Regions from separate parts of the Kitasatospora sp. NPDC087271 genome, predicted to be linked through region 1. Evidence: riboswitches for the same ligand, from Rfam matches in the RefSeq annotation. Region 1 holds a riboswitch; the other holds the start of a gene.
What was found. A riboswitch is a leader RNA that binds a small molecule or an ion and turns the genes downstream of it on or off. The one in region 1 is predicted to bind S-adenosylmethionine.
Positions count from the first base shown of each region.

Region 2: linked by a shared signal. The riboswitch ahead of ACIO9K_RS25615 (aminotransferase class V-fold PLP-dependent enzyme) and the one ahead of thrC (threonine synthase) in region 1 are both predicted to bind S-adenosylmethionine.

Region 1 covers NZ_JBIUYQ010000004.1:284-10,543, reverse strand. Annotated here, with positions in the region: gene groL (chaperonin GroEL) at 1-688, opposite strand, end outside; gene ACIO9K_RS08825 (cold-shock protein) at 1,035-1,238, opposite strand; gene ACIO9K_RS08820 (MoaD/ThiS family protein) at 1,828-2,106, opposite strand; gene thrC (threonine synthase) at 2,147-3,427, opposite strand; SAM riboswitch class I at 3,445-3,581, opposite strand; gene ACIO9K_RS08810 (glucosyl-3-phosphoglycerate synthase) at 3,753-4,730, shown strand; gene ACIO9K_RS08805 (trehalose-6-phosphate synthase) at 4,781-6,247, shown strand; gene otsB (trehalose-phosphatase) at 6,294-7,133, opposite strand; gene ACIO9K_RS08795 (DUF3263 domain-containing protein) at 7,164-7,424, opposite strand; gene ACIO9K_RS08790 (cupin domain-containing protein) at 7,492-7,842, shown strand; gene ACIO9K_RS08785 (extracellular solute-binding protein) at 7,892-9,172, opposite strand; gene ACIO9K_RS08780 (ROK family protein) at 9,466-10,260, shown strand, end outside.
Region 2 covers NZ_JBIUYQ010000016.1:181,659-191,634, forward strand. Annotated here, with positions in the region: gene ACIO9K_RS25590 (NlpC/P60 family protein) at 1-303, opposite strand, end outside; gene ACIO9K_RS25595 (NYN domain-containing protein) at 504-1,865, opposite strand; gene ACIO9K_RS25600 (hypothetical protein) at 2,136-2,399, opposite strand; gene ACIO9K_RS25605 (rhomboid family intramembrane serine protease) at 2,601-3,383, shown strand; gene ACIO9K_RS25610 (Lrp/AsnC ligand binding domain-containing protein) at 3,425-3,706, shown strand; gene ACIO9K_RS25615 (aminotransferase class V-fold PLP-dependent enzyme) at 3,734-5,113, opposite strand; SAM riboswitch class IV at 5,167-5,284, opposite strand; gene trpD (anthranilate phosphoribosyltransferase) at 5,392-6,468, opposite strand; gene ACIO9K_RS25625 (hypothetical protein) at 6,589-7,014, opposite strand; gene ACIO9K_RS25630 (heme-copper oxidase subunit III) at 7,411-8,031, shown strand; gene ACIO9K_RS25635 (c-type cytochrome) at 8,220-9,029, shown strand; gene ACIO9K_RS25640 (Rieske 2Fe-2S domain-containing protein) at 9,038-9,976, shown strand, end outside.

The DNA.
Region 1 (10,260 bases):
CCTTGACCGAGCCGATCTTGGAGTTGGCGATGAGGATGTAGGGGTCCTCGAAGGTCGCCTCCATGCGCTCCAGGTCGGTCGCGAAGTAGGCGGAGATGTAGCCCTTGTCGAAGCGCATGCCCTCGGTGAGCTCGAGCTCCAGACCGAAGGTGTTGCTCTCCTCGACGGTGATGACGCCTTCCTTGCCGACCTTGTCCATGGCCTCGGCGATGAGCTCGCCGATCTGGGTGTCGGCGGCCGAGATGGAGGCGGTGGAGGCGATCTGCTCCTTGGTCTCCACGTCCTTGGCCTGGGCCAGCAGCTGGTCGGAGACGGCGGCGACGGCCTTCTCGATGCCGCGCTTCAGGGCCATCGGGTTGGCGCCGGCGGCGACGTTGCGCAGACCCTCGCGAACCAGGGCCTGGGCGAGCACGGTGGCGGTGGTGGTGCCGTCACCCGCGACGTCGTCGGTCTTCTTGGCGACCTCCTTGACGAGCTCCGCGCCGATCTTCTCGTAGGGGTCCTCGAGCTCGATCTCCTTGGCGATGGAGACACCGTCGTTGGTGATCGTGGGGGCGCCCCACTTCTTCTCCAGCACGACGTTGCGACCCTTGGGGCCGAGCGTGACCTTCACTGCGTCGGCGAGCTGGTTCATGCCACGCTCAAGGCCGCGGCGAGCTTCCTCATCAAAGGCGATGATCTTGGCCATCAGAAGTGGTCCTCCGGGACACGGTCGACTGCTCGGACCAAGGGGTGCCCGCGACGGACGGCCCTGGTGTGCGGGGGTCCTTTCCCCTACCGCTCCCGGGGGCCTCACCGACCCGGTCCGCTGTCACTCTCACGCTGTGAGTGCTAACGCCAATAATTAGCACTCGGGGTGGTCGAGTGCAAGCCCAATCGCGATCCCGCGAGCCGCCCGGGGCGCTCCCGCCGACCCGCGCAACTCCCCGCCGGGGAACGCCGACGGGCCCGTACGACGCGTGTCGCACGGGCCCGTCGAGAAGCGAGTGGTCACCAGCCGTGGGCCGCGCCGAGCTCCTGGGGTCGGAAGGGGGTCACACCGCGGCGCGGACCATGTCCGCCTGCGGGCCCTTCTGTCCCTGGGAGATCTCGAACTCGACCCGCTGGCCCTCCTCGAGGGTGCGGTAGCCGTCCATCTGGATCGCGCTGTAGTGGACGAAGACGTCCGCACCACCGTCGACCGCGATGAAGCCGTAGCCCTTCTCCGCGTTGAACCACTTGACGGTGCCCTGAGCCATTCCGAACTCCCCTAGTGCTGTGCTGGCCCTTCACGCGCCCGCAGGTCGCGGGCCCGGGTCTGGTTTGAAGGCCGGCCCGGGGAACCCCCCCTGGGCGCAGCCGTGCACGCCGCAACCCTCCGCCGGGGGTGCCTGACGGCGCCCTGTGAGCGGGTGATTACGTCGACCGCGGCTGAATGTATCCGGATCGACGCCCTCTGCAACAGGGTCAGCTGCGGGGAATTCCGGCACCGCGCCAAGGGGCAGGACGGGCCAAAGCGGGAGGAATTCGGCATTTCACGCCGGACATAGCGGACGGATTACTACAAATCCCCGCGGGAATTCTGACATCTGCCTGACATGTTTCACGGCCCAGGCACCCGACCGGTCTCAGCGGCCGGACGACCGTCCGGCGATTCGCGGGTGATTCGCGGGTGAGGATGAGGGGAAGCCCTGTTCCCAACCGAGCCACACTCTACTCCGACTTGACCCCGCCATATTCCCGCCGAAATGCGGCCGGCCGCCCGTGCGTACGGAGAACGGAATTCCGTACGCGCGGACGGCCGGTCGGACGAGCGGCTCGGGCGGGGTGCCCGGATCGGGGCGCGGCTCAGCAGCCGCCGGCCACCGCCGGGATGATCGAGACGCTGGCGCCGTCCGCGATCCCGGTCGCCAGGCCCTCGGCGAAGCGCACGTCGTCGTCGTTCACGTAGACGTTGACGAAGCGGCGCAGCTTGCCGGCGTCGTCCAGGATGCGGGCGGCGATCCCCGCGTGGTTCTTCTCCAGGTCGGCGATGACCTCGCCCAGGGTGGCGCCCTCGGCGGCCACCTCGGCGGCGCCGCCGGTGTAGGTGCGCAGGATGGTGGGGATACGGACGTTGGCGCTCATGGTTCTCCTAGCGGACAGGGCCCAGCGGGGTGGGGGGTGTTCAGGCGGACGCGAGGCCGGCGTCGTGGAAGGACGCCAGGGTCGGGCGGATGACGGCGGTCATCCCGGCCCCGGCGACGGCGTCCAGGGTCTTCAGGCCGTCGCCGGTGTTGATCGCGACGGTCTCCTTGGCCGGGTCCAGCTGGCCGGTCTCCACCAGCTTCTTCAGCACGCCGACGGTCACCCCGCCCGCGGTCTCGGCGAAGACGCCCTCGGTCCGGGCCAGCAACCGGATCGCGTCCACCACCTCGGCGTCGGTGACGTCCTCGACCGCGCCGCCGGTGCGCCGGGCGATGTCCAGCACGTACGGGCCGTCCGCCGGGTTGCCGATCGCCAGCGACTTGGCGATGGTGTCCGGCTTGACCGGGCGGATCACGTCCTGGCCGGCCTTGAACGCCGCCGACACCGGGGAGCAGCCCGCCGCCTGGGCGCCGAAGACCTTGTACGGCCGGTCCTCGACCAGGCCGAGCCTGATCAGCTCCTGCAGCCCCTTGTCGATCTTGGTCAGCTGGGAGCCGGAGGCGATCGGGATGACGATCTGCTCCGGCAGCCGCCAGCCGAGCTGCTCGCAGATCTCGTACGCCAGCGTCTTGGAGCCCTCGCCGTAGTACGGGCGCAGGTTGACGTTGACGAAGCCCCAGCCCTCGCCGGCCGGGTCGCCGATCAGCTCCGAGCAGAAGCGGTTCACGTCGTCGTAGTTGCCCTCGATGCCGACCAGCTCGCCGCCGTACACCCCGGCCATGACGACCTTGCCCTGCTCCAGGTCGTGCGGGATGAACACGCAGGACTTGAAGCCGGCCCGGGCGGCCGCCGCGCCCACCGCGCCGGCCAGGTTGCCGGTGGAGGAGCAGGAGAGCGTCGTGAAGTCGAAGGCCCGCGCGGCCTCGATGGCGCAGGCCACCACGCGGTCCTTGAACGAGTGGGTCGGGTTGCCCGAGTCGTCCTTGATGTGCAGCTGCGCGGTGAAGCCCAGCTCGCGGCCCAGGTTGTCCGCCTTGACCAGCGGGGTCCAGCCGGGGTTCAGGTTGGGCTTGGTGGCGACGTCGGCCGGGACGGGCAGCAGCGGCGCGTAGCGCCAGATCGAGCTCGGGCCGGCCTCGATCCGGCGGCGCAGCGCCTCGGCGTCCTCGCTGCCGAAGTCGTACGCGATCTCCAGCGGGCCGAAGCACTCCAGGCAGGCGAAGCTCGGACCGAGCGGGAAGCGGGTGCCGCACTCCCGACAGGACAGCGCGGTGGCGGGGCCGAGGTCCACGGATGCGGGTGCGACAGTGTCGATAGCCATGATGGCGGAGGCCTCTCTCCTCATCTTCCCCGTGGCACGGTCGCGCCACAGGCCGGAATTGGCACCTGTCCCGCCGGGGCCTGTCGACAGACAGCCGCGCGAGAAGGTTGCCGGGACGTCAACGGGCCGTTCCCTCAGTCCCTCTGGATGAGCTTGTGAAATTGTGGTGGTGCTCAACGGCGACCCCGGCGTGCAAAGGTCCGGCCGCTGTACGAAGACTGTATCCGAAGGCGTCAACCCCGAACGGGATCGTCCGCCACGCGAGATGGCGCGTCCCACCGACCCCGCCGAGGAGAGTCCCGTGCCCGCCGAACCGACCCCCGCGCTGCTCCCGCAGGCGGCGTCCTGGCTGCGCCGCCGCTCGTGGAGCGCGGTCGACCGGCCGGTGCACTCCCTGCTGGAGGCCAAGCGCCGGACCGGCCACACGGTCAGCGTGGTGCTGCCCGCGCTGGACGAGGAGGCCACCGTCGGCGACATCGTCCGCACCATCCGCCGCGAGCTGATGGAGCGCCTCCCGCTGGTCGACGAACTCGTCGTGGTCGACTCCGGCTCGGCCGACGCCACCGCCGCCGTCGCGGCCCGGGCCGGCGCCCGGGTGGAGTACCGCGACGCGATCCTGCCCCGGCTGCCCGCCGTCCCCGGCAAGGGCGAGGTGCTCTGGCGCTCGCTGCTGGTCACCCGCGGCGACATCGTCTGCTTCGTCGACGCCGACCTGCGCGAGTTCGACCCGGCCTTCGTCTCCGGCATCCTCGGCCCGCTGCTGACCGAACCGGACATCCAGCTGGTCAAGGCCATGTACGACCGGCCGCTGGAGACCGAGGGCGCGGTGGTCCCGGCCGGCGGCGGCCGGGTCACCGAACTGGTCGCCCGCCCGCTGCTCAACCTGCACTGGCCGGAACTCGCCGGTTTCGTCCAGCCGCTCGGCGGCGAGTACGCGGCCCGCCGCGCGCTGCTCGAACGGCTCCCCTTCCCCACCGGCTACGGCGTCGAACTCGGCCTGCTGGTCGACGCGCTGGAGACGGTCGGGCTGGACGCCCTGGCCCAGGTGGACGTCGGCGTCCGGCACCACCGGCACCAGGACGGCCAGGCCCTCGGCCGGATGGCCGCCACCATCTACCGCACCGCCCTCGAACGCCTCGACCGCACCCACCGGCTGAAGGCCTCGGCCGACCTGGTCCACCCGCTGCTGACCCAGTTCACCCGCGACCCGCAGAGCCGGGAGTTCACCGCCCACACCCACCCGGTGACCGCCCTGGAACGCCCGCCCATGCACACCGTGCCCGAGTACGCGACCCGACACTGAACACCCACCGAAAGGGTTTGCCGCTCCGGAGCCCCGGCAACGTACCAACCATGGGCGATCTCACGACCGAACGTTCGAGTGCGACCGGCACCGCCCCCGTCCTGGTGGCCTCCAATCGGGGACCGGTGTCGTTCAGCACCGCGGACGACGGCACGCTGACCCTCCGCCGCGGCGGCGGAGGCCTGGTCTCCGGCCTCTCCGCCATCGACGACCCCGACGCCGTCTGGGTCTGCGCCGCCCTCGGCGCGGCCGACCGGCAGGCCGCCAGAGGGGCCCCGGACGGCCGCCTCGACCTCGCCGGGCACGACGTGGGCGGCCAGGCCGTCCGCATGCTGGACATCGATCCCGACACCTTCGCCCGCGCCTACAACGGCGTCGCCAACTCCACCCTCTGGTTCGTCCACCACCTGCTCTACGCCACCCCCACCGCCCCCGCCTTCGACGCCGGGTTCCGCACCGAGTGGGCCGCCTACCGCGCCTACAACGCCGCCTTCGCCGAGGCGCTGGCCGCCGAGGCCGCCCCCGGGGCCGCCGTGCTGGTCCAGGACTACCACCTCTCGCTGACCCCTGCCCTGCTCCGCGCCGCCCGCCCCGACCTGCGGATCGGCCACTTCTCGCACACCCCGTGGGCCCCGCCCGAGTACTTCCGGCTGCTGCCCGACGACGTCGCCGAGGCCGTCCTCACCGGCATCCTGGGCGCCGACCGGGCCGGCTTCCTGACCCGCCGCTGGGCGCTGGCCTTCGCCGACTGCTGCGCCGACCTGCTCGGTGCCGAGGTCGACCGGGACGCCATGACCGTCACCCACGCCGGCCGCACCACCCGGCTCGGCGTGCACGCGCTCGGCGCCGACGCCGACTTCCTGCGCGAGCGCTCCCACCGCCCGGACGTCGACGAACGCCTCGCCGCCCTCCGCGAGGCCGTCGGCGGGCGGCGCACCATCGTCCGGGTCGACCGCACCGAGCTGAGCAAGAACATCGTCCGCGGCCTCCAGGCCTACCGGCACCTGCTGCGCACCCGCCCCGAATGGCACGACCGGGTGGTGCACATCGCCTTCGCCTACCCCTCGCGCACCGACCTCGCCGAGTACCGCGCCTACACCGCGCAGGTCCAACGGCTCGCCGAGGACATCAACGCCGAGTTCGCCACCCCCGCCTGGCAGCCGCTGATCCTGCACGTCGACGACGACTTCCCGCGTTCCCTGGCCGCCTACCGGCTCGCCGACGTGGCCCTGGTCAACCCGATCCGGGACGGCATGAACCTGGTCGCCAAGGAGGTTCCGGTGGTGTCCGACCACGGCTGCGCCCTGGTGCTCTCCCGCGAGGCCGGCGCGCACGCCGAACTCGCCGAGGACGCGCTCACCGTCAACCCGTACGACGTCATCGCCACCGCCGACGCCCTGCACGCCGGCCTCACCATGCCCGATGGGGAGCGCGCCGACCGCACCAAGCGCCTCGCGGCGGCGGCCACCGCGCTGCCCCCGCAGCAGTGGTTCCTCGACCAGCTCAACGCGCTGTGAACCGGCTCAACGCGCTCTGAGCCCGCTCAACGCGCTGCCGTCCGGCTCAGACCGCGCCGACGGCCGCGCCCAGCGCCGCGAGCAGTTCCACCACGCCGGCCGGGCCCGGGACCACCAGGTCGGCCCGGTCGGCGAGTTCGCGCACCGGCGCGTCCCCCACCGCGCCGCTGCACACCAGCAGCCCCGCCACCCCCTCGCCGCGCAGCTTCTCCACCGCCGCGAAGGCCGCCACGTCCCCCAGGTCGTCCCCCGCGTACAGCACCGAACCTGCCCCGCGCTCGCGCAGGAAACCGGTCAGCGCCGCGCCCTTGTCCACCCCCGGCGGCCGCAGCTCCAGCACCAGCCGCCCGGGCTCCACCACCAGCCCGTGCCCGGCCGCCAGCTCGCCGACCGGCGCCCGCAGCAGCTCCAGCGCCTCCTCGGGCGCCGCCGTGCGCCGGGTGTGCACCGCCAGCGAGCGACCCTTGTCCTCCAGCCACGTCCCCTCGGGCGCCCCCGCCGCCGCCAGCAGGCCAGGCAGCGCCGCCCGCGCCCCGGCCACCCCGGGGTGCACCGGCGGCGCGGTCACCTCGCCGCCCTCCCAGCGCTCGGCGCCGTAGTGCCCCAGCACCACGACCCCGGGCAGCCCGTCCAGGCCGCCGTACTCCGCCGCCAGCGCGGCCGGCCGACCCGTCACCACCACCACGGCCCGCACCGCCGGCACCAGCGCCCGCAGCGCGGCCGCCGCCCCCGGATGTGCCCGCGCCCGATCGGGATCCGCCACGATCGGCGCCAGCGTCCCGTCGAAGTCCAGCGCGATCACCGCCTCGCCCGGCGCCGCCAGGATCGCCCGCAGCCCGTCCCGACCGGCAGCCGTGACCGGCGCCCACTTCTCGTCAAAGCCCATGCCCGAGCCCTACCCCGCGGCCCCGTCCCGCTACCGTGCCGCCCGCCGGGCCTCCCGGATCCGGCGCAGCCGGTTCACCAGGACCGGGGCGTGCGCCAGGGCCTCCGGCCGGTCCAGCAGCGCGTTCAGCAGCTGGTAGTACCGGGTGGAGGAGAGCCCCAGCTCCTCCCGGATCGCCCGCTCCTTGGCCCCGGCCGTCCGCCACTGCCGCCCCTCCAGGGCCAGCACCGCCACGTCCCGCTCACTCAGCTCGCCCACCAGGACACCTCCGCCATCACTACGGAGTGTCATTCTCCCGCGTGAGCCGGACACACTGTGCGCCCTCCGGCACCCGGCCGCCCCGGCTAGCGTCGGCGGTATGACCACGCCCAGCTTCGCCGTGCACATCCCCACCGCCGACCTCGAACCCGATCCGCTCGACCCGGCCCAGATCGTCTCCGGCACCCCGGAGGTCTCCGGACTGGTCCTCGCCGAGTCCCCCGACGGCCGCCAGCTGCGCGGCATCTGGCAGATCACCCCCGGCGTGGTCACCGACGTGGAGGCCGACGAGCTGTTCGTGGTGCTCAGCGGCCGGGCCACCATCGAGGTCGAGGGCGGCCCGACCCTGGAGGTCGGCCCGGGCGACTGCGCCGTGCTGCGCGAGGGCGACCGGACCACCTGGACGGTCCACGAGACGCTCCGCAAGGCCTACGCCATCACGCTCCCCTGACGAGCCCGCCCCTGACGACCCCGCCCCTGGAGGGCGCCCCGGCCCGGGTTCACTTGCGGACCCGGGCCGCCTCCTTGACCGCCGCGTCCTGCAGCCCGGCGAGCGCCTGCTTCGGGTCCCCGGTGACGGCCTGCCCGATCCCGGCCTTGATCCGGTTGCTGACGTCGCCCCAGGCCGGGTCCCCGAACGGGTAGAAGCTGGCGTTGGTCAGCCCGACCGCGAACTGCTTGAGGTCCTCGTGCTTCGGGTCGGACGTCATCTGGTTGAACGCGTCCTGGGTGACCGGCAGCAGGTTGTACTGCTCGTCGAACTTCAGCTGGAACTCGCGGGAGTAGGCGAAGGACAGGAACTTCTTGATCTCGTTCTTGTGCCCGTTGGCCTTGAACGCCATCATCCAGTCCGCGACGCCGAGGCTGCCGGTCTTGCCCACGCCGTCCTTCTTGGGGATCGGCGCCGTCCCGAAGTCGATCTTCCCGGCGGTGGCCATCCGCAGCAGCGTCGGGTGCCCGTTCAGCATCGCGACCTTCCCGGCCGCGAAGTCCTGGAAGACCGGGGTGCGGTTCATCTTGCCCGGGTCCGGATAGGTCAGCCCGGTGGCCACCAGGTTGTTCTTCAGCCAGCTGAAGGTGGCCTGGTTCTGGGCGCTGTCGATGGTGTAGTTGCCGACGTCGTCGGAGAGGCTGCCGCCGCCGCTCAGCGTCCACAGCATGGACTCGGCCGGCGCCTCCTCCGGCCCGAGCGGCAGCCCGTACGGGGTCACGCCCGGCACCTTGGCCTTGATCTTCTCGGCGTCCTGGCGCAGTTCGTTCCAGGTGGCCGGCGGCTGGGTGATGCCGGCCTGGCGGAAGACCGCCTTGTTGTAGAAGAGCACCCGGGAGGAGGAGACGAACGGGATGCCGTACTGGGTGCCGAGCACCTGCCCGGCGTGCGCGAAGGTGTCCAGGAAATTGGCCTGGGTGTCCATCGAGAGCACGTCGGCGGCCGGGTACAGCCGGTCCGCCGCGACCTGGTCGGCGAAGCCGCCGGTCTGCAGCAGGTCGGGGGACTTGCCGGCCGCGATCATGTCGTCGACCTTCTTGCCGATGTCGGTCCAGCTGTCCACCTCGACGTCGACCTTGATGCCGGGGTTGGCGGCCTCGAAGCCGCGCGCGATCTCGTCCCAGTACAGCTTGGAGCTGGTGTCGGCGCTCTCCCCGTAGTCGGCGGCGACCAGCTTGAGGGTGACCGGCCCGTCCTCCTGCCCGCCGCAGGCGCTGACGGCGGTGAGTACCAGTGCTCCGGCCAGCGCGGTGCCGAGGACGCGGGTGGGAACGTGGGCGCGCCTGTTCAACGCGGGTACCGCCTTCAGGGGAGAACTGCGACCGGACGGGGGAATCCGGGAGGGGGGAGGCGCAACACTGCCAAACCCACCCGGCAGTGGTCCACACCACTGCGCCGAGCCCGCCGAGTAGTTATCGAAGTGCGGACGTCATTGCACGATGCGCAACAGAAGGTGAACGGAAGGCGCCTGGCGCAAAGCCGCTCACACTGCCCCCATCTGCGACAAAGCTCACCTACTTTGGACCAGACCAATCCGACAACTGGACTAGACCTCTTCTACCCGACCAAGGGAAACTGTCCTCCGTGAAGCACGTCATCGCACTCGATGTAGGCGGCACCGGCATGAAGGCCGCGCTGCTCGCCCAGGACGGCTCCGTGCTGTTCGAAGCACGCCGACCGACCGGGCGGGAGCACGGCACGGACGCCGTGGTCGCCGCCATCCTCGACTTCGCCGCCGACCTGGCGGACGAGGGCCGGGGCCGCTTCGGCGTCGCCCCGCTCGCGGCCGGCGTCGCCGTCCCCGGCACGATCGACGAGAGGAACGGCATCGCGGTCTACTCGGCCAACCTCGGCTGGCGGGACCTCCCGCTGCGCAAGCTCCTGGGCGAGCGCCTGGCCGGGCCCGACCGCGCCGCCATCCCCGTCGCGCTCGGCCACGACGTGCGCTCGGGCGGCCTGGCCGAGGGCCGGCTCGGCGCCGGCCGGGGCGTCGACCGCTTCCTGTTCATCGCGCTGGGCACCGGCATCGCCGGTGCCATCGGCATCGGCGGCCGGATCGAGGCCGGCGCGCACGGCTACGGCGGCGAGATCGGCCACGTCGTGGTCCGCCCGGGCGGACCGCAGTGCGGCTGCGGCGCCCGCGGCTGCCTGGAGACGCTCGCCTCCGCCTCCGCCGTGTCCCGTGCCTGGGCCGCGGCCAGCGGCGACCCCGACGCCGACGCGGCATCCTGCGCCGCCGCGGTGGACGCCGGGGACGACCGCGCGCTCGCGGTCTGGCAGGGCGCCGTCGACGCCCTCGCCGACGGGATCGTGCTCGCCCAGAGCCTGCTCGACCCGTCCACGGTGATCGTCGGCGGCGGGCTGGCCGAGGCCGGTGAC
Region 2 (9,976 bases), on a different contig from region 1:
CACGCCGGCCAGGCCGGTCTGCAGCTGGGTCATCTCGTCCTGGCTGCGGGCCACCTTGTCCTGCAGCTGGTCGGACTGCTTGCGGAGCTGGTCGGCCCGCTCCTTGGCGCCGTTGTACTTCTCCGCCGCCTGCTCCTGGTCCTGCTGGAGCTGGTCGATCTGCGCCTTGACGTCGCTCTTGCTCGGCTGGGGCGCGGCGTGCGCGGCGACCTGCGCGGAGAGGGCGACCGCGGTCGCCGCGGCAGCGGTGAGCACGGAGACCCGGGCGCGGCTCGGCTGCTTGGGACGGCGGTGGGAGGCCAAGGGAATTGCTCCTTCTTCCATCGGCCTCACCCGATCAGGTGAGAATCCGGAAAATAGGTTTGACGCCACACCCTAGGGAAGATCCACGGGTTTTGCCACTCCCCCGAAGGCGTGAACTCCACTTCCCCCGCAGGCTTCACTGGATGTGCACACCACCGCAAACCGGGCGCTGACCAGGCGTCATCCCGCCGCGGCAGCCCTCAGGGCCGCGCCAGCCGGTTCAGCAGCAGAACGGAAGCCACGGGGCGCGCGCCGGCCTTCCGCACGCCCTCCGCGACCTCCCGGTCGGTGGACACCACCACCACCGGACGGCCCTGCGGCTCGGCCCGCACCAGACGGCGGATCAGCTCGTCCGCGGTCTCGCCGGTCCGGCTGAACCGCACCCGCACCCCGCGCGGTGGCGCCATGATCACCGGAACGTCCAGGTCCTGCCCGTCGAACACGCAGGTGACCTCCGCCTGCGTGCGCTGGGCCAGCATCGCCAGCCCGCCCAGCAGCCGGATCCGCTGCTGCTCCAGCGGCAGCGTCGGGTAGCCCGTCTTGGTCACGTTGTAGCCGTCCACCACCAGGTGCACCTGCGGGATCGCCAGCAGTTGGTCCAGCAGCGCCGGATCGTCGTCGGCCAGACCGCGCCGGGCCACGTCGTGCGGCGAGGCCGCACCCGGCACCACCGCCTCCACCAGGTCCCCCGGCCGGATCTGGGAGACCGGCAGCGCCAGCTCCCGCTGGAGCCCCTGCGCCGACTGCAGCACCGTGTCCAGCAGCAGCCGCAGCCGCATGTCCTCGACGCTGCGGCCCTCGCGGGCCGACCGGCGGCCCTGCTCGGCCGCCGTCTCCAGCTCGCCGACCCGGTGCCGCAGCCGCCGCGCCTCGGACTCCGCGGCGCCACGCTCGGCGGCCGCCTGCGCCCTCGCGGCCTCCAGCTCGGCGGTCAGCCGCCTGGTCTCGGCCTGCGCCCGGCGGGTGTCGCTCTCCAGCGAGCGCACCTTCTTCCGCAGCGACTCGGCCTCCCGGCGGACGCCCTCGGACTCCGCGCGCTGCCGCTCCAGGTCCGCCCGGGCGGCGGACCGCAGCTCGGCGAGCTCCGCCTGCAACTTCTCCGCCAGCCGGGTGGCCTCGGCGGCCGCGCCCTCGGCGCCGGCCCGCTCGGCCTCCTCCCCGGCCTCGGCCACCAGCCGGCTCCAACCGGCCGACCGCACCAGGTAGGCGGCGGCCGCGACGTCCATCGGATCGGCGGCGCCCGGAACGCTGCCCGACTCCAACGCCTTCACCAGGTCCGGCTGGCCCAGCCTCAGCCGCTCCGCTATCCGCACCCGGAACGCCGGCTCCGACTCCAGCGCCGCGGCCAGCGCCGTGGCCGCGTACTTGGCCCGCCGGGCCGGGGTGAACTTGACGTACTGGCGCAGGCTCTGCGGCAGCTCGCCGGGCGGCAGCCCGCCGAGCGCGTCCGAGGCCAGGCCGACCACGCGCCGGCGCACGCCCTCGGGCAGCGGCCGGTCCAGCTTCTCGGCACCACGCTCCGGCGCCACCTCGCCGGAGCCCGCCGCCCCGCCGGGGCCCACCGACTCATCGGGACCCGCCGCCCCGCCGACGGCCGCAGGCTCGGACGGAGCCGCGTCGGCGGCCCGCGCCTGCACGGCCGCAGCGGGCTGAAGCCCCTGCGCTTCGGCGGGCTCCCTCGCTGCGTCCACCACGTCCTCGGCTCCGATCCTGGTCCTACGGGGTCACGGCCCGCGGCCGCCGCCCTGTCGTCACGCTCCGTGCGTCCTGTCTGTATTGTCCCAGCACGGCGGGCAGGCGCGCCGCGCACCCGCCCCCCGCGCCGTCGGGCGTCAGCCCTGCTCGGCGGAGGCCTCCGCGTTCTCGGCACCCGGACGGGCCACCAGCTCGACCTGGTCCACGGCGTTGCACCAGCGGCAGCGCACCGACTCGATCGTCTCGCTCAGCACCTCGGTCTCCTCGACCTTGGACTCGCCGGCCAGGTCGAAGTGCAGGAACTCGGTGACCCGCGCAGTGCGGGTCACGTCGAAGCGGGTGAGGTTTCCGCACAGGGTGCAGCGCCAGCGCGTCTCGGCGGTCAGGGCGGGGACGGTCATCGGGGGTCCTCTCGGGTGGTCCCTGGGTGGGCTAGGCGCTCCCCCCGGAGCCCCGGCGTCGGCGGCGGGAGGCGGGATTGCCCGCCCCAAGCCTATTGCCTGAGGCAACCATCCCGGCCACCAGTCAGGAGAACGAGCGGGCTAGTCCACCTGCCGTACAAGGCCGTGTCACACGCCCGACACGGAGGGATGCTTGGCCGCATGGCACTGACGGCCCCCGGGCACACCGACGCGCGGGGCGAGCACCCGTCCGTGCCCGCCCCGGCGGTCACCTACGCCCTGATCGCGGTCAACACCCTGGTGTTCCTGCTGGGCCCGGCCGCCGGGCTCAACCCGCTGTACGGCACCGGCCAGTCCCGGCTCTGCGCGGAGCAGCGGTACGAGCAGCGCTGGGGCGTCATCCCCGCCGAGGTGCTGGCCGGCCGCCCGCTGACCGCCGAGCAGCTGGCCCAGGCCCCCGACCCGGCCCCGGGCTGCCCGGCCGCGCCCACCCCGGGCAAGCACCCGGCGCTGTCCGTCCTCACCGGGCTCTTCGTGCACGCCGGCTGGCTGCACCTGCTGGGCAACCTGCTCTTCCTCCACGTCTTCGGCCCCACCGTCGAACGGCGGCTGGGCCGGGCCCGGTTCGCCGTCTTCTACCTGGCCGCCGGCAGCCTGGCCACGTACGGCTTCGCCCTCGCCGAGGCGCACTCCCCGGGCTCCACCCGGGTGCTGATCGGCGCCTCCGGCGCGATCTCCGCCGTCCTCGGCGCCTACCTGCGCTTCCATCCGCGCGCCCGGGTGACGACGCTCGTCCCGCTGCTGCTGTTCCTGCCGCTGCGCTTCCCGGCCTGGCTGGTGCTCGGCCTCTGGTTCGCCCTGCAGTGGTGGTCGGTCCACTCGGCCGGGCCCGGGGTGGCCTATCTGGTTCACGTGATCGGCTTCTCGGCGGGCTTCCTCTACGCCTGCACGGCGGTCAGCCACCCCCCGAGACGACCCGGCTGACGCCCGATACGCTGGCGGCACCCCACAAAGGAGCCCGAACAGTGATCACCGCCATCGTCCTGATCAAGACCAGTGTCGACCGCATCCCGGAGATCGCCGAAGCCATCGCGGCCATCGAGGGCGTCAGCGAGGTGTACTCGGTGACCGGCGGCTACGACCTGGTGGCGATGGTCCGGGTGCGCCGGCACGACGATCTGGCCGCGGTCATCCCGGGCCGGCTGAACAAGGTCCCGGGCGTGGCCCACACCGAGACCCAGATCGCCTTCCGCACCTACTCCCAGCACGACCTCGAGGCCGCCTTCGCCCTCGGCCTGGACGAGTAGGCCCCTCGGCCCCGCCGACCGGGCCCCTCAGCCCTGCTGACGCCCCCGGTCGACCTGCACGGTGGCGACGCAGCGCCCGCCCTCGTTGCGGTAGTTCCACGCGGCACCGTCCGTGACCAGCTCGCGCACGGCGGTCAGGAAGCGGTCGACGTGCTCGTCCGGGGTCCCGGCCCCGAAGCTCACCCGGATCGCGTTCAGGCTGCGCTCGCCGGGCAGCGACGGCTCGGGCGCCCCGCACTCGGAGGGGGAGACCTCTTCGTCCCCGAGCAGGGTGCGCAGCAGCGGGTGCGCGCAGAACAGGCCGTCGCGGACCCCGATGCCGTACTCGGCGGACAGCGCGGCCGAGAAGTGCGAGCTGTTCCAGCCCTGGACGACGAAGGACAGCACGCCCACCCGGGCCGCCTCGGCGCCGAACAGGGTCAGCACCTTGACCTGCGGGATCTCCGCCAGCCCGGCGGTCAGCCGGGCGATCAGCTGCCGCTCCCGGGCCTCCAGCGCGTCGAAGCCCGCCTCGCTCAGCGCCCGGCAGGCCGAGGCGATCGCGTAGGCGCCGATGACGTTCGGCGAGCCGGCCTCGTGCCGGGCCGGACCGGAGTGCCACTGGACGGCCACCGAGCCGTCGCTCTCCCGGGCCACCGTCCGGGTCGCCCCGCCGCCGGCCAGGTACGGGTCGGCCGCGTCCAGCCAGTCCGCCCGGCCGGCCAGCACGCCGGCGCCGAAGGGCGCGTAGATCTTGTGGCCGGAGAAGGCGATCCAGTCGACGTCCAGCTCGCGCACCGAGACCCGGTGGTGCGGGGCCAGCTGGGCGGCGTCCAGCACCACCCGGGCGCCGTGCCGGTGCGCGGTCCCGGTCAGCTCGGCGACCGGCCACAGCTCGCCGGTCACGTTGGAGGCTCCGGTGACGCAGAGCAGCTTGGGGCCCTCGGGCGCCTCGGCGAGCGCGGCGTCCAGGGCGGCGACCGCCTCGGCGTGCGAGCGCGGCGCGCGCAGGTAGTGGACGTCGAGCCCGGCGTGCGCCCAGGGCAGCAGCGAGGCGTGGTGCTCGGTCTCGAAGGCGAACACCCGGGTCCCGGCCGGGACGGCCGAGGCGAGCAGGTTCAGCGAGTCGGTGGTGGCCCGGGTGAAGACCACCTGGTCGCCCTCGCGCAGGTCGAGGAACTCGGCGACGGTGCGGCGGCTCTGCTCGAACAGGTCGGTGGACAGCTGGGAGAGGTACCCGGCGCCGCGGTGCACGCTGCCGTAGTAGGGGGCGTAGGCGGAGACGTCGTCCCAGACCCGCTGGAGCGCCGGGGAGCTGGCCGCGTAGTCGAGGGCCGCGTACCCGACCTTCTCGCCGCTGGCGAGCGGGACCTGGACGTCGTGGCCGAGGACGGCGAGGGGGGCGCAGATTTCGGTGGCGATCGACATGAGGATGCACTCCTTCTGGGGGTGTGGGACCCCGGGAGTGCTAAGTCGTCGGGCGTCCGCGCTTGCCGCACGGACGATTCGCCGAGCGACCCGGTCCTCACCCAGGGCACCCCGCCACGGACGGAGGGTTGCCGGACAGCAAGCTGGGGCTTGACGCTGTCACTCATGACCTGGCCAAGACTCTAGGTCGCGCCCAGCGAGTGGTCAAACAGGCATCCACCATCCGGACAGCCGAGGAGCCCGCGCCGGCGTTCCGGCACGGGCTCCCAAGTACCGCCTCACACCCGGCTGGTGGCCTCCGACCAACGCCGCAGCAGCTCCTGCGCCGCGCCCGAGTCGATGGCCCGCTCCGCCCGCGCCATGCCCGCCGCGAGCTGTTCGGTGAGCGGAGCCTCACCCAGGTCGAGCGCGACCAGCGCCGCCGCCGTGTTCATCAGGACGGCGTCCCTCACCGCCCCGCGCTCGCCGGCCAGCAGCCGCCGCGCGACCTCGGCGTTGTACGAGGGGTCCGCCCCGCGCAGCGCCTCGATGCCGACCAGCTCGACGCCGACGTCCCGCGGGTCGAAGGCGGTCTCGGTGACGGTCCCGTCCCGCACGATCCACACCTGCGAGGTGGTGGTGATGGTCAGCTCGTCCAGGCCGTCGTCGCCCCGGAAGACCAGGCCGGTCGAGCCGCGCCGGGCGAGCACGCCGGCGATCAGTCCGGCGAGCCGGGTGTCGAAGCAGCCGATCGCGTGCGAGGTGACCTTGGCCGGGTTGGTCAGCGGGCCGAGGATGTTGAACGCGGTCGGTACCCCGAGGTCGCGCCGGGCGGTGGCGGCGTGCCGCATCGACGGGTGGAACTTGGCCGCGAAGCAGAAGGTCAGCCCGACCTCCTCGGCGATCTCGGCGACCCGCCGGGCCGACAGGTCGAGGCGGACGCCGAGCTTCTCCAGCACGTCCGAGGAGCCGCTGGCCGAGGAGGAGGCCCGGTTGCCGTGCTTGACCACCTTGGCGCCGGCCGCGGCCGCGACGATCGCCGACATGGTGGAGATGTTGACGGTCTTGGCCCGGTCGCCGCCGGTGCCGACGATGTCCACGGCCGGGCCGGGGATGTCCAGCGGCTCGGCGTGCGCGTACATCGCGTCCACCAGGCCGGTGATCTCGTCGACCGTCTCGCCCTTGGCCCGCAGCGCCACCATGAACCCGGCCACCTGGACGGGGGACGCCTCGCCGCTCATGATCCGGTCCATCGCCCACGCGGTGGCCGAGCGGTCGAGGTCCTCCCCCTTCAACAGCGCCGCCAGGACGTCCGGCCAGGTGCGGACCACCTGCGCGGGTGCGGTACCACCGTTCGCAGGGCTCACGTTCACCATGGCTGACTCCAGCTGTTGTCGGGTTCCCCGCGTCGGGGGGACGTCCGTACGGATGGAGTCAGCCTATCGACCGGCGGGGTTCCCGCGGCGGCGTCTTCTCTGGTCCTGAGACGGCACCGCTCAGCGGCTGACGGGCGCCCGCTTGGCCAGCCGCGCCCGCAGCAGGGTGGCGACCGCCTCGGCCAGCGCCACCGGGTCCACCGGGCGCGAGATCGCGGCGTCGGCCCGGCTCCAGGCGGCCAGCCAGGAGTCCTGCGGCCGGCCGATCAGCACCAGCACCGGCGGGCAGCCGTAGATCTCGTCCTTGAGCTGGCGGCCGAGCCCGAGCCCGCCGGCCGGCACCGCCTCGCCGTCCAGGATGCAGAGGTCCACGCCGCCCTTCTCCAGTGCCTTCAGCACCGCGGGGGTGGTCGCGCACTCCAGGTAGGACAGTTCCGGAAGGTCCTCGACGGGCCGGCGGCCGAGTGCCGTCAGCACCTGCTCGCGGGTGTTGCGGTCATCGCTGTAGACGAGGACGGTGAGCGTCTCGTCGGTCGTGTACGCCATGGGCCCTGCTCCCTCAAGTGTGATCCGGACCACGTTCGCCTGATCCGGATGCTACTCCCGATCACCCGTCGCCGAGTCCCCCTCGCGGACCTTCCCCCCTCAAGCCGCCGCGCCCGCGACTCACCCGCCCGGAGGACGGCCCGTCACCCGGACCCGTCCAGACCACCCGTACGGCCGACAAGGGGCCCGCGCATTACCCCCGGAGGCTCCGCCAAGCGTGCAACGACGCGCTGGGCAACGGGGTCGCGGGCCCCTTCGAGGAACCGTCAGAAAAGGGACACGCCGCTGCTCAGCCGCCATTGGGACCCCCCACCGCCCTCCAGGGGGGCATACCGCACGCACCGGACACTCCGAGGGACACCCCCCGGCGTGAAGACGGAATAAGGGACCGACATAATGTCCGTCGTGGCGACAGCAACAGCAGTAGAAACCGGGCACGCGCACGGATCGGTCAACCGGCCGAACATGGTCAGCGTCGGAACGATCGTCTGGCTCAGTTCCGAGTTGATGTTCTTCGCGGCCCTCTTCGCGATGTACTTCACGCTCCGCTCCGTCAAGGGAGCCGAGTTCTGGACCGAGAAGGCGCACGCCCTCAACGTGCCCTTCTCCTCGGTCAACACCACGATCCTGGTGCTCTCCTCGCTGACCTGCCAGCTCGGCGTGTTCGCTGCCGAGCGCGGGGACGTGAAGAAGCTCCGCTCGTGGTTCGTCATCACCTTCGTGATGGGCGCGATCTTCATCGGCGGCCAGATCTTCGAGTACACCGAGCTGGTCAAGAAGGACGGCCTCTCGCTGTCCTCCGACCCGTACGGCACGGTGTTCTACCTGACCACCGGCTTCCACGGTCTGCACGTGACGGGTGGTCTGATCGCCTTCCTGCTGGTCCTGGGACGGACGTACGCAGCCAAGCGCTTCACGCACGAGCAGGCCACCGCCGCGATCGTCGTGTCGTACTACTGGCACTTCGTCGACGTCGTGTGGATCGGCCTGTTCGCGACCATCTACCTGATCAAGTAACCAGCTGATCAGGTCGCTGGCCACCGGCTTCGGTCCCCGCCCTCACCGGCGTCGGGCCGATTCTGCCGGTGGGCGACGCTCCCACCGACCGACCGCGCGCGCAGCCCTAGACAGGCAGCCTCGTGCCGGCCAGACCGGCCGCCGGGTGCACCCACCAGTCGACCAGATCCTGACACCGGGGTTATTCCGTGAAAAAGCTCTCCGCACGACGGCGCCACCCATTGGCGGCGCTGGTCGTCCTACTTCTCGCCCTGGCGGCAACCGGGGGGCTGTACGCCGCGTTCGCGCCCGCCGACAAGGCGCAGGCCGACGTCGCCGCGCAGTCGCTCGCGATCGATGAGGGCAAGAAGCTCTTCGCCGTGGGCTGCTCCTCGTGCCACGGCCTGAACGGCCAGGGCAGCAGCGACGGTCCGAGCCTGGTCGGCGTCGGCTCCGCCTCCGTCGACTTCCAGGTCGGTACCGGCCGCATGCCGGCCCAGCAGCCCGGCGCCCAGGTGCCGCGCAAGAAGAACATCTACTCGCAGGCGGAGATCGACCAGCTCGCCGCCTTCGTCGCCTCGCTCGGCCCCGGCCCGGTGACGCCGACCCCGGAGCAGTACACCTCGACCAACCCGGATGACATCTCCGCGGGTGGCGAGCTGTTCCGCACCAACTGCGCCCAGTGCCACAACTTCGCCGGCCAGGGCGGTGCCCTGACCAAGGGCAAGTACGCCCCGTCGCTGGAGGGCGTGGACGCCAAGCACATCTACGAGGCCATGCAGACCGGCCCGCAGAACATGCCGTCGTTCCCGGACACCACCATGCCCGAGGAGCAGAAGAAGCAGATCGTGGCCTTCGTCCGCCACACCACCTCCGATGAGCCCAACCCCGGTGGTCTCACGCTCGGCAGCCTCGGTCCGGTGACCGAGGGTCTGTTCGGCTGGATCTTCGGTCTCGGCACGCTCATCGCGGTCGCGATCTGGGTCGCCGCCCACACCACCAAGGCCAAGAAGTCATGAGCCACGACATGTCAGAAGAGAAGCTGCCGGAGTCGCACGGCTCCGCCGGTGACGTCGCCGCGCACGGCGACCCGTTCGCCGACCCGGGCCTGCCGGCCCACGAGCCCCGCCGCACCGACATCGACGAGCGGGCCGCCCAGCGGGCCGAGCGCCAGGTCTCGCTGATGTTCGTGGTCTCGATGCTCGCCACCATCGGCTTCATCGCCTCGTACGTGGCCATCGACCCGGACAAGATCGTCTACATCTTCCCGCTCGGTCACGTCAGCGCGCTGAACTTCGCGCTCGGCCTGACCCTGGGCGTCGCGCTGTTCATGATCGGCGCGGGTGCGGTCCACTGGGCCCGCACGCTGATGTCGGACGTCGAGCTGCCGGCCGAGCGCCACCCGATCGAGGCTGACGACGAGGTCCGCGCGGACGTCATCGAGCAGTTCAAGACCGGTGCCGCCGAGTCCGGTTTCGGCCGCCGCAAGATGATCCGCAACACCCTCATCGGCTCCATGGCGCTGGTCCCGCTCTCCGGCGTGGTCCTGCTCCGCGACCTCGGGCCGCTGCCCGAGAAGAAGCTGAAGGAGACGGGCTGGAACGAGGCGACCCCGGCCAAGCCCCTGCAGCTCATCAACATGAGCACCAACCTGCCGATGAAGGCCGAGGACATCGTCATCGGCTCGCTGACCTTCGCCATGCCCGAGGGTCTGCACGTCCACGACGAGGACTTCCAGCAGGCGATCGCCAAGGACGCCCTGATGCTGGTGCGCATCGCGCCGGACGACATCAAGGACGACCGGTCGCGGGAGAAGGCCTTCGAGGGCATCCTCGCCTACTCCAAGATCTGCACCCACGTCGGCTGCCCGATCAGCCTGTACGAGCAGCAGACCCACCACGCGCTCTGCCCCTGCCACCAGTCGACCTTCGACCTGGCGGACGGCGCGCGCGTGATCTTCGGCCCG